DNA from 2 places in the Arthrobacter sp. zg-Y919 genome. Region 2 is predicted to be linked to the other one. Evidence: riboswitches for the same ligand, from Rfam matches in the RefSeq annotation. Region 2 holds a riboswitch; the other holds the start of a gene.
The links. A riboswitch is a leader RNA that binds a small molecule or an ion and turns the genes downstream of it on or off. The one in region 2 is predicted to bind cyclic di-AMP.
Positions count from the first base shown of each region.

Region 1: it holds a riboswitch for cyclic di-AMP, as region 2 does, so the genes downstream of both, QNO10_RS07730 (LysM peptidoglycan-binding domain-containing protein) here and QNO10_RS02620 (M23 family metallopeptidase) in region 2, are expected to answer to the same signal.

Region 1 covers NZ_CP126242.1:1,637,547-1,644,186, forward strand. Annotated here, with positions in the region: gene QNO10_RS07705 (glycosyltransferase family A protein) at 1-603, opposite strand, end outside; gene QNO10_RS07710 (YeeE/YedE family protein) at 828-1,880, shown strand; gene QNO10_RS07715 (sulfurtransferase TusA family protein) at 1,927-2,154, shown strand; gene ligD (non-homologous end-joining DNA ligase) at 2,189-3,211, opposite strand; gene QNO10_RS07725 (MFS transporter) at 3,259-4,479, opposite strand; cyclic di-AMP (ydaO/yuaA leader) riboswitch at 4,801-4,948, shown strand; gene QNO10_RS07730 (LysM peptidoglycan-binding domain-containing protein) at 4,953-5,843, shown strand; gene QNO10_RS07735 (response regulator) at 5,986-6,640, opposite strand, start outside.
Region 2 covers NZ_CP126242.1:540,157-546,796, reverse strand. Annotated here, with positions in the region: gene QNO10_RS02630 (NlpC/P60 family protein) at 1-281, opposite strand, end outside; gene QNO10_RS02625 (NlpC/P60 family protein) at 308-1,111, opposite strand; cyclic di-AMP (ydaO/yuaA leader) riboswitch at 1,115-1,273, opposite strand; gene QNO10_RS02620 (M23 family metallopeptidase) at 1,422-2,078, opposite strand; cyclic di-AMP (ydaO/yuaA leader) riboswitch at 2,190-2,373, opposite strand; gene QNO10_RS02615 (iron-dependent transcriptional repressor DtxR) at 2,474-3,172, opposite strand; gene serC (phosphoserine transaminase) at 3,393-4,520, shown strand; gene QNO10_RS02605 (MFS transporter) at 4,587-5,867, opposite strand; gene QNO10_RS02600 (DUF3027 domain-containing protein) at 5,922-6,506, opposite strand; gene QNO10_RS02595 (cold-shock protein) at 6,528-6,640, opposite strand, start outside.

The DNA.
Region 1 (6,640 bases), 1.1 Mb from region 2:
GGATACCCCCACCCGCAGCTCGGGATCCCAGCAGACACCCATTCCGGGGCGGAGCTGGTAGCTGAGGTCCAGGTCGTCATGGACACGTGGATCCCCGCGGTGCACCCGGCCGCTGAGGCGCTTCCACATGCTGCGGTGGAGACCGAAATTGGAACCGAACAGCGGCGGGTGCCCCATCAGCAGGGTCATGGACCACCGGTAGCCGCCGATGTAGAGCGTCTCCGCTATCCACTTGATGACGGGCCCGGAGCCGTAGAACTCCCCCGGCCCGGTGACGGCCGTGTCCTCACCACAGGACTCCAGGTCCGTTTCCAGCCGCTCCAGCCAGTCCGGCGGCGGCACCGAATCGGCGTCCAGCCGGGCCAACCAGTTCCCACCGGCCTCGTCGAGACCGCGGAACGTGGCGGCGGCAACTCCCACCTCGGGCTCGTATACCCGCCGGACACCCGCCACACGGCAGACGGACGCGGTCTCGTCGGTGCTGGCGTTGTCCACTACGAGTACTTCATCGGGAACCCGGGTCTGCACTGACAGTGCCCGGAGGCAGGCGGCGAGCATCACGGCGTCGTTATGGGCGGGGATCACCACTGAAATAGTCGACATCGCGTCCTGGCTGCCGGTTGTCCGCTGCCCTCCCATCCTGCCACCGGGTGACGCCCGGGGGCCATGGGACGGGAACGGCCCGGCGTCCAACCGGCCGTCATTCGGCTTAACCCGCGGACATGCGGGGCCACATTCCTTGGGGGCCGGAAACCGCCCCGGCTAGCGTTGCTCAACTGCGGCACGTTGCCGCGGCATCTTTTCTTTTCTCTTGAGGAGCAGTATCAATGCTTATTTCAGGCCTGCTGGTCGGGCTGGCGCTGGGGTTCGTTATGCAGCGGGGCCGCTTCTGCGTCACCGGCGCCTTCAGGGATGTCTGGGTTACACGCAATACCCGCTGGCTGACCGCGTTCCTGGTAGTCGTGGCTGTGCAGAGCGTAGGGGTCTTCGCCCTGGACGCGGCCGGGGTTATTTCCCTTGAAGCCAACGCGTTCCCGTGGCTTGCCACCATCGTGGGCGGCTTCATTTTCGGCTTCGCCATTATCCTGGCCGGCGGCTGCGCCACCGGAACCTACTACCGGGCCGGCGAAGGCCTGGTCGGCAGCTGGCTCGCCCTGATTTCCTACGCATTGTTCGCGGCAATCATGAAGACCGGTCCGCTGGCCGGCTTCAACACCGCAATGCGGTCCGTCACCGTGGAGCAGAGCAACTTCTATTCGGTGCTGGGGGTTTCGCCCTGGCTGCTGGTGGCGGTCCTCGTGGCTGCCGTTGCCCTGGCCGTCCGCCACCACCTGGCCAAGCCGAAGTTCGCCATGGCGTCCCTTCCGGCGTCGAAAACCGGCCTGGCGCACCTCCTGTTCGAAAAGCCGTGGAATGCCTTCGCGACCGCCGTCGTCATCGGCCTGATTGCCATCATTGCCTGGCCGCTGAGCTGGGCCACCGGGCGTGAAGACGGCCTGGGCATCACCACGCCGTCCTCGAAGCTGGTCAGCTACCTGGTGACCGGCGATGCGGAGCTCGTGGACTGGGGCGTGTACCTGGTGATCGGCATCCTGCTCGGGTCCTTCATCGCCGCCAAGGGCAGCGGCGAATTCCGGGTCCGGGTGCCCGACGCCGCCACGGCAGTGAAGAGCCTGGGCGGCGGCGCCCTGATGGGTATCGGCGCTGCACTGGCCGGCGGCTGCACCATCGGCAACGCCATGGTGCAGACCGCCCAGTTCACCTTCCAGGGCTGGACGGCGCTGATCTTCATGATCCTCGGCACCGGCGTCGCGGCGAAGCTGACCATCATGAACCGCCGTCCGGCGGCCGCCGCGCCGCGCATCCCCGCCGGCGTCTAATCCCCTCCCCTTCCCCCCACAAAAGATAGAAAAGGAAACACACCACATGGCACAGGTCACCCTGGAAACCAACGGTTCCGTCTGCCCCTTCCCGCTCGTGGAGGCCAAGCAGGCCATGACCACGCTCACCACCGGCGATGAACTCGTGATCCACTTCGACTGCACCCAGGCGACGGATGCCATTCCGCGCTGGGCAGCGGAGAGCGGCTACCCGGTCACGGATTTCTCCAAGCGCGGTCCGGCGGAGTGGTCGATCACGGTGCAGAAGGCCTGACACAGCTGTAACCGCCGCACCGCCGCAACCCGGCCTAGTCCTTGCGGCGGGCCCGGCTGGGCTGGACGCGGGGCGGCTCCCCCGGCATTTTCGGGTAGTCCGGCGGGAAGGGCAGCTCGCCGAGGCCGCTGGCCAGGTCCCGTTCCCACCAGCCGAGCAGGACGTCGATGGATCCCGGCGCGGCGGACATGTCCGCCCACGGGTCCCCCACAGTGCGCAGCCGTTCCGGGACGGTGGCAATGGTGAAGTCGGCCGGGTGCACCCGTTCCAGTTCCTCCCAGGTGATGGGACAGGAAACGGGTGCATCCGGCAACGCCCGCGGGCTGTACGCGCCGGCCATGGTGCGGTCCCGGTTGGCCTGGTTGAAGTCCACGAACACCCGGGTGCCGCGTTCCTCCTTCCACCAGGCAGTGGTGACCTTGTCCGGCATCCGGCGTTCCACTTCCCGGGCCGCGGCAATCACCGCATGCCGGACATCCAGGAACTCGTACTCCGGCCGGATCGGCGCAAAGAGGTGGATGCCCCGGTTCCCCGATGTTTTGATGAAGGCGTCCAGTCCTGCCTCCGCCAGAATGGACCGCAGCTCCTGGGCCGGCCGGACGGCATCGTCAAAATCCGTTCCCGGCTGCGGATCCAGGTCGATGCGCAGCTGGTCAGGGTTGTCGGTGTCTTCGGCCCGGGACGGCCACGGATGGAACACCACCGTGTTCATCTGGGCCGCCCACACCGCCGCGGCTGGCTCATCCAGCACCACCTGCGGATGGGACCGGGCGCTGGGATATTTCACGGTGACTGAGCGCATCCAGTCCGGCATGCCGCGCGGAGGGTTCTTGGAAAAGAAGACCTCCCCGCCGACGCCTTCGGGGAAGCGCTCCAGTGAGACCGGGCGGCCGCCGTTGGCGCGGATGAAAGCCTCACCGACTTCGGCGAGGTAGCGGGCCAGATCCAGTTTGGTGATTCCCGGTTCCGGCCAAATCACCCGGCCGGGGCTGGAGATGCGCACCTGCCGCTCTCCCTCCGGGCCGGGGACGGTCAGGGTGGTTTCCTCGCGTGCCATGGGTCTGCTTTCCCTCAACGGTGACGTGTGGGAAAGAGGCTACCGTGTCAGGCCGCGGGAACGCCTGCGGCCGGTTCCACCGCTGCACCGGGCCGGTAGTTTTTCCGGCCGTGCACCAGGTGATAGAGCCCGGTGGAAGCCAGTAGGACGGCGGCCAGCACCCAGTACATGCCGTGGAATCCGGTCAGCGGCAGGAGCAACCCCAGCAGGAGCGGGCCGAGCCCGACACCGGCGTCCATCAGGATGAAGAAGGTGGACGTTGCCAGGCCGATCCGGGTCGGCGCTGCCATCGTGACGGCGATGGCCTGGGCACACGGCATCAGAGCGCCGAAGCCGAAGCCCACAAACACACCGGCCAGGGCCAGCACCGTGTCGTTGGGTGCATAGGCGAGCAGAGCCATCCCGGCGGCGAAGGACACGAGGGTCGGGTACACCACGGCGTTGTCGCCGTGCCGGTCCTGGAGGCGTCCCACAAACAGACGGGAGACCAGCACAACGACGGCGTAAACCACGAAGAACAGGCTGGCACCCAGCACCAGCCCCTCGCTCTGCGCATAGGAGTTGAGGAAGGAAAGGATGCCCGCGTAGGCGGCACCGGCAATGAACATGACCGAGGCAATGGCCAGCGCGGCCGGGTCAATGATGTCCGTCAGGTGCATCCGCCACTTGGTCTTTTGCTCCTCGGGTGTGGGCGTGCGCTCGGGCAGGCGGAGCACCAGGGACAGGACCAGTGCGACGGCGGCGCAGCCGGCGGCGAACAGGAACAGGGCGCGGTAGCTCACGGAGTCCACCAGCATCACGGCCAGGAACGGCCCCACGGCGGTTGCCAAGGTAGTCGAGATCCCGAAATAACCGGTGCCTTCCCCGCGCCGGTTCGCGGGAATAAGTCCCATGACGGAGGCGGACAGGCTCGTGCTGGCCGCACCAAACGCGGCACCGTGCAGGATCCGGACCGTCAGCAGCAGGGCCAGGTTCGAGGCCGGGACGTACAGCAGCGACGCCACGACGAACACCGCGAGGCTGGCCACCAGCAGGCGGCGGCGGCCGACGAAGTCCAGGAACTTGCCGGCAAACACCCGAGCCACCAGGGCGCCGAGGACGAAGGATCCGGACGCGAATCCGGCGGCTCCGTCAGAGGCGGAGAATTCCTTCACTGTGTAGAGCGCCATGGTGGTCATCAGCAGATAAAAGACCATCGAAATAAAGAGGTTGGTGATGATCGCCAGGACAAATCCCTTGGACCATAACTTCTGACCGCTGCCAGCCACTGCGTACTCCTGTTGCTCGGAACCCCGCCTCCAAGATTGGAAGGCTGCCTAACAACCTTACGCGCTTCCGCCCCCCACGGAAAATCGGATCCGGCCCAGACGAGGCCGGTCCGGAAAGCCCCGTGACCCACGGTGAAACAGTGCCCGGAGTGGCCTGCGAGGCGAAAAAGTGCTAGCACACCGCGGCCCCGCACACACCCCCGCGAGAAGCTGATCACACAATGGTTATCCAACCGTAACTATCTTGTACGGTTATTCCCATGCCGCTTTCTGATGCGGCTCCCCCGGGCTTGTTACCTAGCTCTGCCGCTGGTCCGGGGTCCACAGAACGCACCACCACGGCAGGGGCGGGGGAACCATTTACGGGTTCCTTGTGAACCCTTGGGGTTAAGCCGACCGGATGATCCGGCGGCCGGGTGACTCCCATCCGAATCCGACAGCTCACCTCGCAGGTATCGGGAGAGGTTATTCAAATGACTTTCAACAAGACTCAGGGCCGTCACCGCGCCGAGAACACCAGCGCACGGACCACCATCGCACAGGCCGTTGCAGGCCGCGGCCGCACCTTCGGCAGCACCGCTGCTGTAGTTGTCGCCGGCTCCGGCATCATGCTGGGCATGGCCGCACCGGCTTCCGCCGGCGTTGTCGCCAACGACACCTACACCCCGGTGCAGGCCGCACCGGTTGCAGCAGCCCCGGTTGCCGCAGCTCCGGTTGCAGCAGCTCCGGTTGCAGCTCCGGCCGCCGCTGCCGCCACCCACACCGTGGTCTCCGGTGACACGCTGGGCCAGATCTCCGCCGCTTACGGCGTAGGCCTGGATACCGTTCTTTCCCTGAACGGCCTCTCCCTGGCGTCCGTTATCTACCCGGGCGACGTTGTAACCCTGGCCGGCGAAGCCGCTCCGGCCGCCGCTGCTGCCCCCGTTGCCGCTGCCGCCCCCGCTGCAGCCTACGCACCGGCCGCAGCCGCACCGGCAGCATCCGCTGCCAACACCGGCGTTATCAGCACGCAGTCCGCTTCGATTACCCCGGCAGCCAGTGGCACCAACGCCATCATGCTCGCCTCGGCGCAGTCGCAGCTGGGCGCAGCCCAGGACTGCACCGTACTGGTTGAGGTTGCCCTGCGCGCAGCCGGCCACTCCGTGGGTGACCTCGGTCCGGCACAGCTGGCAGCATACGGCACCCAGGTCTCCACCCCGGAGCCCGGTGACATCGCCTACTACGCCGACGGCGGCATGGGCCTGGCCCACATTGCCATCTACATCGGCAACGGCCAGGCCATCCACAGCGGCTGGAACGGCAGCGAGACCGTCGTTCAGTCCGCGAACGTCGGCTCCGGCCCCGTGTTCTACCGTGTTGCGTAAGGCTTCCTAGCCCCAACGCATCCCACAGTGAGCGTCCGTCCCCTACCGGGGCCGGGCGCTCACTGCTTTAAGCCGGACCGGCCTGCGGTTCTGGCACCAGGCACATCACGGCACGTCCGGCACATCAGGCACGTCAGGCACGTCACGGCACAAACCGGTACCCCATGCCGTGCTCGGTGAGCAGGTGCACCGGTGCGGCCGGGTCGCTCTCCAGTTTGCGCCGAAGCTGCCCGATGTAGAGGCGCAGATACCCGGAGTCGGTCGTGCCTGGCCCCCAGACGTTGGTCAGCAGCGTCTGCTGGGTCACCAGCATCCCCGGATGGGCCAGCAGCTCGGACAGGAACCGCCATTCCGTCGGGGTCAAGCGGATATCAGAGCCGTCGTCGACCCGCGCAATGCGGTGCCCGGCAAGGTCCACGCGCACCGGGCCGAAGGTGATTTCGCTTGGCCCCGCTGCCGCCGGTGAGCGGCGGGACAGCGCCCTGATCCGGGCCAGCAGTTCCTCCGTCGAGAAGGGCTTGGTGACGTAGTCGTCCGCGCCAAGATCGAGTGCGCGCACCTTGTCCGCCGGATCGATCCGGCCCGACACCACCAGGATGGGAACCGCGCTCCAGCCGCGGACGGCCTCAATGACATCCATCCCGCTCAGCCCGGGCATACCCAGGTCCAGGACCAGCAGGTCCGGATGGGTGTCCACGGCCTTGCGGATGGCTGCGCTGCCGCTCTCCGCCGTCACCACCTCATACCCGTAGGCGCTCAGGGTGATCCGCAGCGCACGCAGGATCTGCACGTCGTCG
Region 2 (6,640 bases):
ATCCCATCCCGCTCAAAGGAGATAGCCACGTCCGCGGGGACCTGGAGGGTCTTGGCCGCGGAAAGGTCCAGCGTGCTGGTCTGGACGTCACGCACTACATCGGCCCCGGAGGCGTTGGCTGCAACACCGGTCGTCAGCACCAGCCCGGAGGCTGCCGCAATGACGGCGGCCTGGCGGCCTACGGTTCCGGCGTTGGAGCTGACGGCGCCGGCAAGGGCGTTCAGCGTGGTGGTGCGTTCCACCGGCGCCCGGTGACGGGCGCGCTCAACTGTCGTGGTCATGATTCTCCGCGTCTCGAATTTCTGGATTAGCTGACGCGGACGAAGCTGACGCCACGCAGGTCGGACAGGGCGTGCAGGCCGGTGTTCATGCCGTTCAGGCCACCGCTGACAACCTGGCCGTTGCCGACGTAGATCGCAACGTGGGTGGCGCTGATGACCAGGTCACCCGGAGCGGGAGAGCCGACCACGGAACCGAACTGGTAGAACTGGCCCGGGGCCAGGTCGCCGACGGACTTGCCGACGGAGCGCAGTGCCTTCTCAACCATGGCGGTGCAGTCCTGCGCAACGCCGATCTGGGCGTAGGCGGAAGCCACGAGGCCGGCTGCGACGTTGCCGGAAACCGGAGCCTGGGCATCTGCTGCGCCACCGTTGGAAGCGGTGGTGATGTTCGAAGCGGCGGCTGCGGGAGCAACGCGGGCGGCTGCAGCGGTCTTAGCTGCTGCGGCCTGCGTGGCGGCCAGCTGCGCGGCGGCTTCGGCAGCGGCCTCTTCGGCGGCAACCTGTGCCCGGTAGTCGGCGCCGGAGATCGTGGAGATCTTGGCGATGTCTGCGGACTCGAGGGTGTAGAGCTCGAACGGTGCGTCTGCGGGAGCAGTAACGCTGCCGGTGACGACGTTCAGGGGGGTGGCCTCAAGGGCCTGGCGGTCCGTGCTTACGGATGCAGCCTGTGCAGGAAGTCCTGCAGCCAGCACGAGGCCGGATGCTGCAACGACGACGGCGGCCTGGCGGCCTACGGTTCCGGCGTTGCTGGTGACTGCCTTGGAAAGTGCAGCGATCGGGTTGGTCTGTACGGTGGCAGCGCGACGGCGGCCGTGAACGTTTGATGACACAAGTTTGCCTCTCCCAATTGCCTACGAGGTGAGCTGTCGGATTCGGATGGGAGTCACCCGGTTGCCCGGCCTATGGCCTTTTGCAACTTAACCCCAAGGGTTTCTTTCGAAACCCGAAATTGGTTCCCCCGCCTCTGCCATGCGATTCTGCGAACGGACTTCAAACAGTGGCAGAGCTAGGCGATCTGTTCGAAGGTGCCCCACCTTTGCGAATCGGGCACGAGGTTGAGCGTACAGCAACAATTGAGCTATGTCACGTTCCGATCACGAAACGATATTCAAGCGGTTACAACGCTTTGATTCTAGGCAGTTACAACCAATTGAGCGGGTCCACTACTTCGCCGTTAACCATTACCTCGAAATGCAGGTGGCAACCGGTTGACGAGCCCGTGGTGCCGCTGGCTCCCACCAGGTGTCCGCGTTCAATAGCGGCACCCACAGAGACGGCAATGGTGGAAAGGTGGTTGTACGTGGTTTCGACTCCGTTGCCGTGGTCAACCACCACGCGGTATCCCCCGCCGTAGGCGTGCCAGCCGGCGAAGACCACGGTGCCGGATGCCGCAGCACTGACAGCTGTGCCGCAGACTGCGGCGAAGTCCTGCCCGTTGTGCATCTCGCCGGCAGCCCCGGTGATGGGACTGGTCCGGTGGCCGAACCCGGAGGTTTGAATCAGTCCAGTGTTCAGGGGCGTGGACAGCGTGCCCTTGGCTGCGGCTGGAACCGCGTGGGAACCGGCTGCAACCGTGACGGACGCCAGCTTGGCATCGGGGTCGAATTCGCTGCTCAGCCCGGCCCGGGCGAAGCCGATATCGGCGTTGGGGTCGGCAGAGACGGGCGCGTCGGCGCCCGTGGCCTGGCGTTCAGCCGGATTGTCCGCTGCCGCAGTGGTCGGCAGCGCAGCGGTAAGGATCAGGCCCGAGGTGGCTGCGGTAATGGCAATCTTCTGGGCGGCACCGCCAACAGACACGGATTTGGTTTCTGCGCGCCGGCGGCCAGGTGCTGAGGCGTTTCGGGGTCGCAGTGGGACGGCAGGGGCAGGCGCACGGCGCCTCCCCGAAGCAGCATGCTTCGACAAGTGTTTCCCTCTCATTGATCGCCTGCGAAGTTAGCTGTCGGATTCGAGTAGAGAAAACTCGGCCTCCGGAATAGGCGGGTATTACGCGGCTATGCAGTAATACCGCCGTCTCCCGGAAGGCTTCACCCCAAGGCAGCCTGGCTGCCGGAGAATGGGTCCTCCGCCCCTGCCTGGACGAATGTAGTGCTCCGGTCCGCTGGCAGGGCTCGGCGGACGGACCGGATAACGATGGTGGTTCAGCGTCAGGAACACACTATAGGATAAATGCCGGAAAAGTGACCATTCCGTTACCCAAGCTGTGAAACAAATACATGCGCAGCTACTTCGGCCGGCAATTCAAGGGCTCCCTCGATACCCGGAACCCGCACGGAAATGTATCCACCGACTACCTCAGCGGTCATTTGCGCTCCGGGGCGCAATCCCGCCTCGTCCAACTGGGACAAGAGTTCCGGTTCCACCTGAATGGGCTCGGCAAGCCGGACCAGCCGGAGTTTCGTTCCGGGTTCGACGGCGGCGACGGTGGCCACAAGGTTAACGACGCCGGCGTGGAAGACTTCCGCTGCAACCCCGCCGATTCCTTCGAGTCCGGGAATCGGATTGCCGTACGGCGATTCCGTGGGGTGGCCCAGCAGTTCATACAGCCGGCGTTCCACCCGCTCACTCATCACGTGTTCCCATCGGCAGGCTTCGTCATGCACATAGGCCCAGTCGAGGCCGATCACGTCGGAGAGGAGCCTTTCGGCGAGGCGGTGCTTGCGCATCACCTCGGTGGCGCGGCGGCGGCCAAACTCGGTCAGCTCCAGCCGCCGCGTCCCGGCAACCACGACAAGTCCGTCACGTTCCATGCGGCCGATGGTCTGGGACACCGTGGGCCCGGAGTGGCGGAGCCGTTCAGCGATACGGGCCCGGAGGGCGACAATGTTCTCTTCTTCCAGCTCCAGGATGGTCCTGAGATACATCTCAGTGGTGTCAATGAGATCCGTCATGACGGGCCGCTCCTATGTACGGAAGAAAAGAAGGCCAGCAGGCCGCTGCCCCGGGGGTGTACGGCAACACGTTAGCCTATCGGCCGGACCGCCCGATAATTCCGCGGTGCCCGGCACATCGCGCCGTGGTGCGGGTCATATATCGCCTCCGTACGAGGGCATACGGCAGAATGGAAAGTGCATATCCGCCACCTTCGAAACACGCTTGGAGCGTCACCTCATGGGCGATACCGCCGCACTGAAAATTCCCGCCGGGCTCCTCCCGAAGGACGGCCGATTCGGTGCCGGCCCTTCGAAGGTCCGTCCGGAACAGCTAGAGGCCCTCACCCGTGCCGGGACCGGCCTCCTGGGCACCTCCCACCGGCAGGCGCCGGTGCGGAACCTGGTGGGCAGCATCCGCGAAGGCCTGTCCACCCTCTTTTCCGCCCCGGAGGGTTATGAAGTTGTCCTGGGTGTCGGCGGGTCCACCGCTTTCTGGGACATTGCATCCTTCGGCCTGGTTGAGGAGAAAGCCCAGCACCTGTCCTTCGGTGAGTTCGGCTCGAAATTTGCCGCTGCCACCAACAAGGCTCCGTTCCTCTCCGCATCGAGCATCATCACCTCCGCTCCGGGCACGCGTCCCGAGCCCGCTGCCGAAGCCGGTGTCGACGTTTATGCCTGGCCGCAGAACGAGACCTCCACCGGCGTGGCCGCTCCGGTGCGGCGGGTGGAAGGGGCCGACGCCGGATCCCTGGTCCTGATCGATGCCACCTCCGCGGCCGGCGGCCTGGACGTGGACCTCAGCCAGTCGGATGTCTATTACTTTGCGCCGCAGAAGAACTTTGCCTCCGACGGCGGCCTGTGGCTCGGGATGTTCTCGCCGGCCGCCCTCGAACGGGCTGCCCGGATCAACGCCGGTGACCGTTGGATTCCGGATTTCCTCAACCTGCAGACCGCCATCGACAACTCCCGGTTGAACCAGACCTACAACACGCCGTCGTTGTCCACCCTCGTCACGCTCAACGCGCAGGTTGAATGGCTCAATGCCAACGGTGGCCTCCCGTTCGCCGCGGGCCGCACCGCCGACTCAGCGGGGCGCATCTATTCCTGGGCGGAGAACTCCCCGGTGGCCACGCCGTTCGTTACCCGTCCTGAAGACCGCTCGAACGTGATTGCCACCATCGACTTTGCCGAAGACGTCGACGCCTCGGCCATCGCCAAGACCCTGCGTGCCAACGGAGTGGTGGACGTGGAGCCCTACCGCAAGCTCGGCCGCAACCAGCTGCGGATTGCCACGTTCGTTGCCATCGAGCCCGACGACGTCAGCGCACTGCTGGACTGCATCGATTTCGTCATCGCGAATTCCTGACCCGCTCCGGTCCCCCGCTTCCGGCAGGACTGCAGGGGCCTTGGCAGTACACAGCAGGACCCGGACCTAGACGCCGTCCGGGTCCTGCTGCTTTTCCGTAACGTCCGTGGTCATGCTCAGCCGGCGCGGCAGGCTGCGGTCGTAGTGGAACCGCATTCCGTACGTCCGCCAGGCCCAGACAAAGCCGATCGCGGCGGCCAGCAGTCCCGAGGCGGCGGCAACGCCGAGGCTCCAGCGGGGACCGAAGGCATTGGACACCCAGCCCACCACGGGGGCGCCCAACGGCGTGCCGCCCATAAAGATGGCGAAGTACAGTGCCATCACCCGCCCGCGCATGATCTGCGCGGTGGTGGTCTGCACATACGCATTGGCGCTGGTCATCAGGGTCAGGGCAAACAGGCCGACGGGGATCAGCGAGAGTGCGAACAGGGTCAGGGTGGGTGCCACGGCTGACAGGATGCAGGACAGGCCGAAGGCGCCGGCCGCACCGAAGACGAATCGCAGGCGCGGCCGGTCCCGCCGGGCCGAGAGCAGCGCCCCGGAAACCGAGCCGATCGCCATCACCGAGTTAAGGACGCCGAAGATACCCGCGTCGCGGCCGAACTCGGTACGCGCCATGGCCGCTATATAAATGGCAAAGTTCATGCCGAAGGTACCCACGATGAAGATCGCGAGCATCACCATGATCAGGTCCGGCCGGTGGCGCACGTAGGCAATCCCGGCCCGGATGCGGCCCTTCCCGGGCGGTGCCTTTGGCAGGACGCGCAGCTCGGCGGAGCGTATCTTCAGCAGGGCGATCACCATGGCGCCGAACGTTACGGCGTTAAGGACAAACACGAGGCCGGGACCCACGGCCACGGTCAGGAGGCCGGCAACCGCCGGACCCACCATGCGCGCCCCGTTAAAGGAGGCGCTGTTGAGCGCGACGGCGTTGGGTAGGTCCCGCTCCGAGACTACTTCGGAGACAAAGGCCTGCCGTGCCGGCCCGTCCACTGCGGAGACAACGCCCAGCGCCAGCGCGAAAGCGTAGACGTGCCACAACTCTGCATGACCGGACAGCACCAGCAGGCCCAGTGCGAGGCCGAGGCCGCCCATGCTGACCTGGGTGAGCAGGAGGACCTTGCGCCGGTTGTAGGTATCCGCAATGAGGCCGGACCATGGGGCGAGGAGGAGCTGCGGCCCCAGCTGCAGCGCCATGACGATTCCCATCGCGGCTGCGTCCTGGTCGGTGAGGATGTCATAGACCAGCCAGTCCTGCGCGGTGCGCTGCATCCAGGTGCCGATATTTGAAACCAGGGCACCGATGAACCAGATGCGGTAGTTGAAGATGCGAAGGGAGCGGAACATCAGTTCAGCGCCCCCTGGGGGAATAGTGAACCTGTTGCCGCAACCGCCACGGAATTACTCGTCCTCCTGTACACCCGTCATTTCGGCGGGGCGCTGTTCCTGGTCCTGGTCTGCGTCGTCCCGGTCGGCGTCGTCGGCGTCGTCCCGGTCGGCGTCGTCCCGGTCAGCATCGTTATGGCCTGCGGCGGCCGCCTCCCGGGCGGCCTCTTCCTGGGCCTGCTGTTCCTGTTCGGCAGCAATGTCTTCCGGCCGCAGCCGGTCTGACCAAGGCACCCACTCGGGCGCAAGCAAAGCCTCGTCGGAAGGCAGCAGTCCTACCTCACTGACCGTTACCTTCTTGCTTCGGGGCACCCGGGCCACCGTGGCATACCAGTACCATCCGTGGTAGCCGGGACGGAGCGACGTAAACCGGTGGGTCACCAGCCGCTCGGCGTCGGCCACAGCACCGACATAGTTGCCAACTTCAGCAGGGGCCACGACTTCCAGGAGTCCGGCGCGGGCTTCATCCACCGCGGCCGCGAGGACGGCGTCGGCCTTTGCCGGGCGCCGCGGGGCGCGTTTGGCCGCGGCGGGGGAGGCAGCGTCCACTGCTGCATCCGCGACGGGTTCGGAGGGCATGTCGGGAGAGGGGTTTGTCATAGTCACTTCAGCGCACGAACCTTATATATCCAGGTCATCGGCAACGGCACGCAGCACGGCGGCCACCTTGGCAGCGTGCTTCTTGTCCGGGTACCGGCCCCGGCGCAGTCCGTTGGAGATGCCGTCCAGCAATT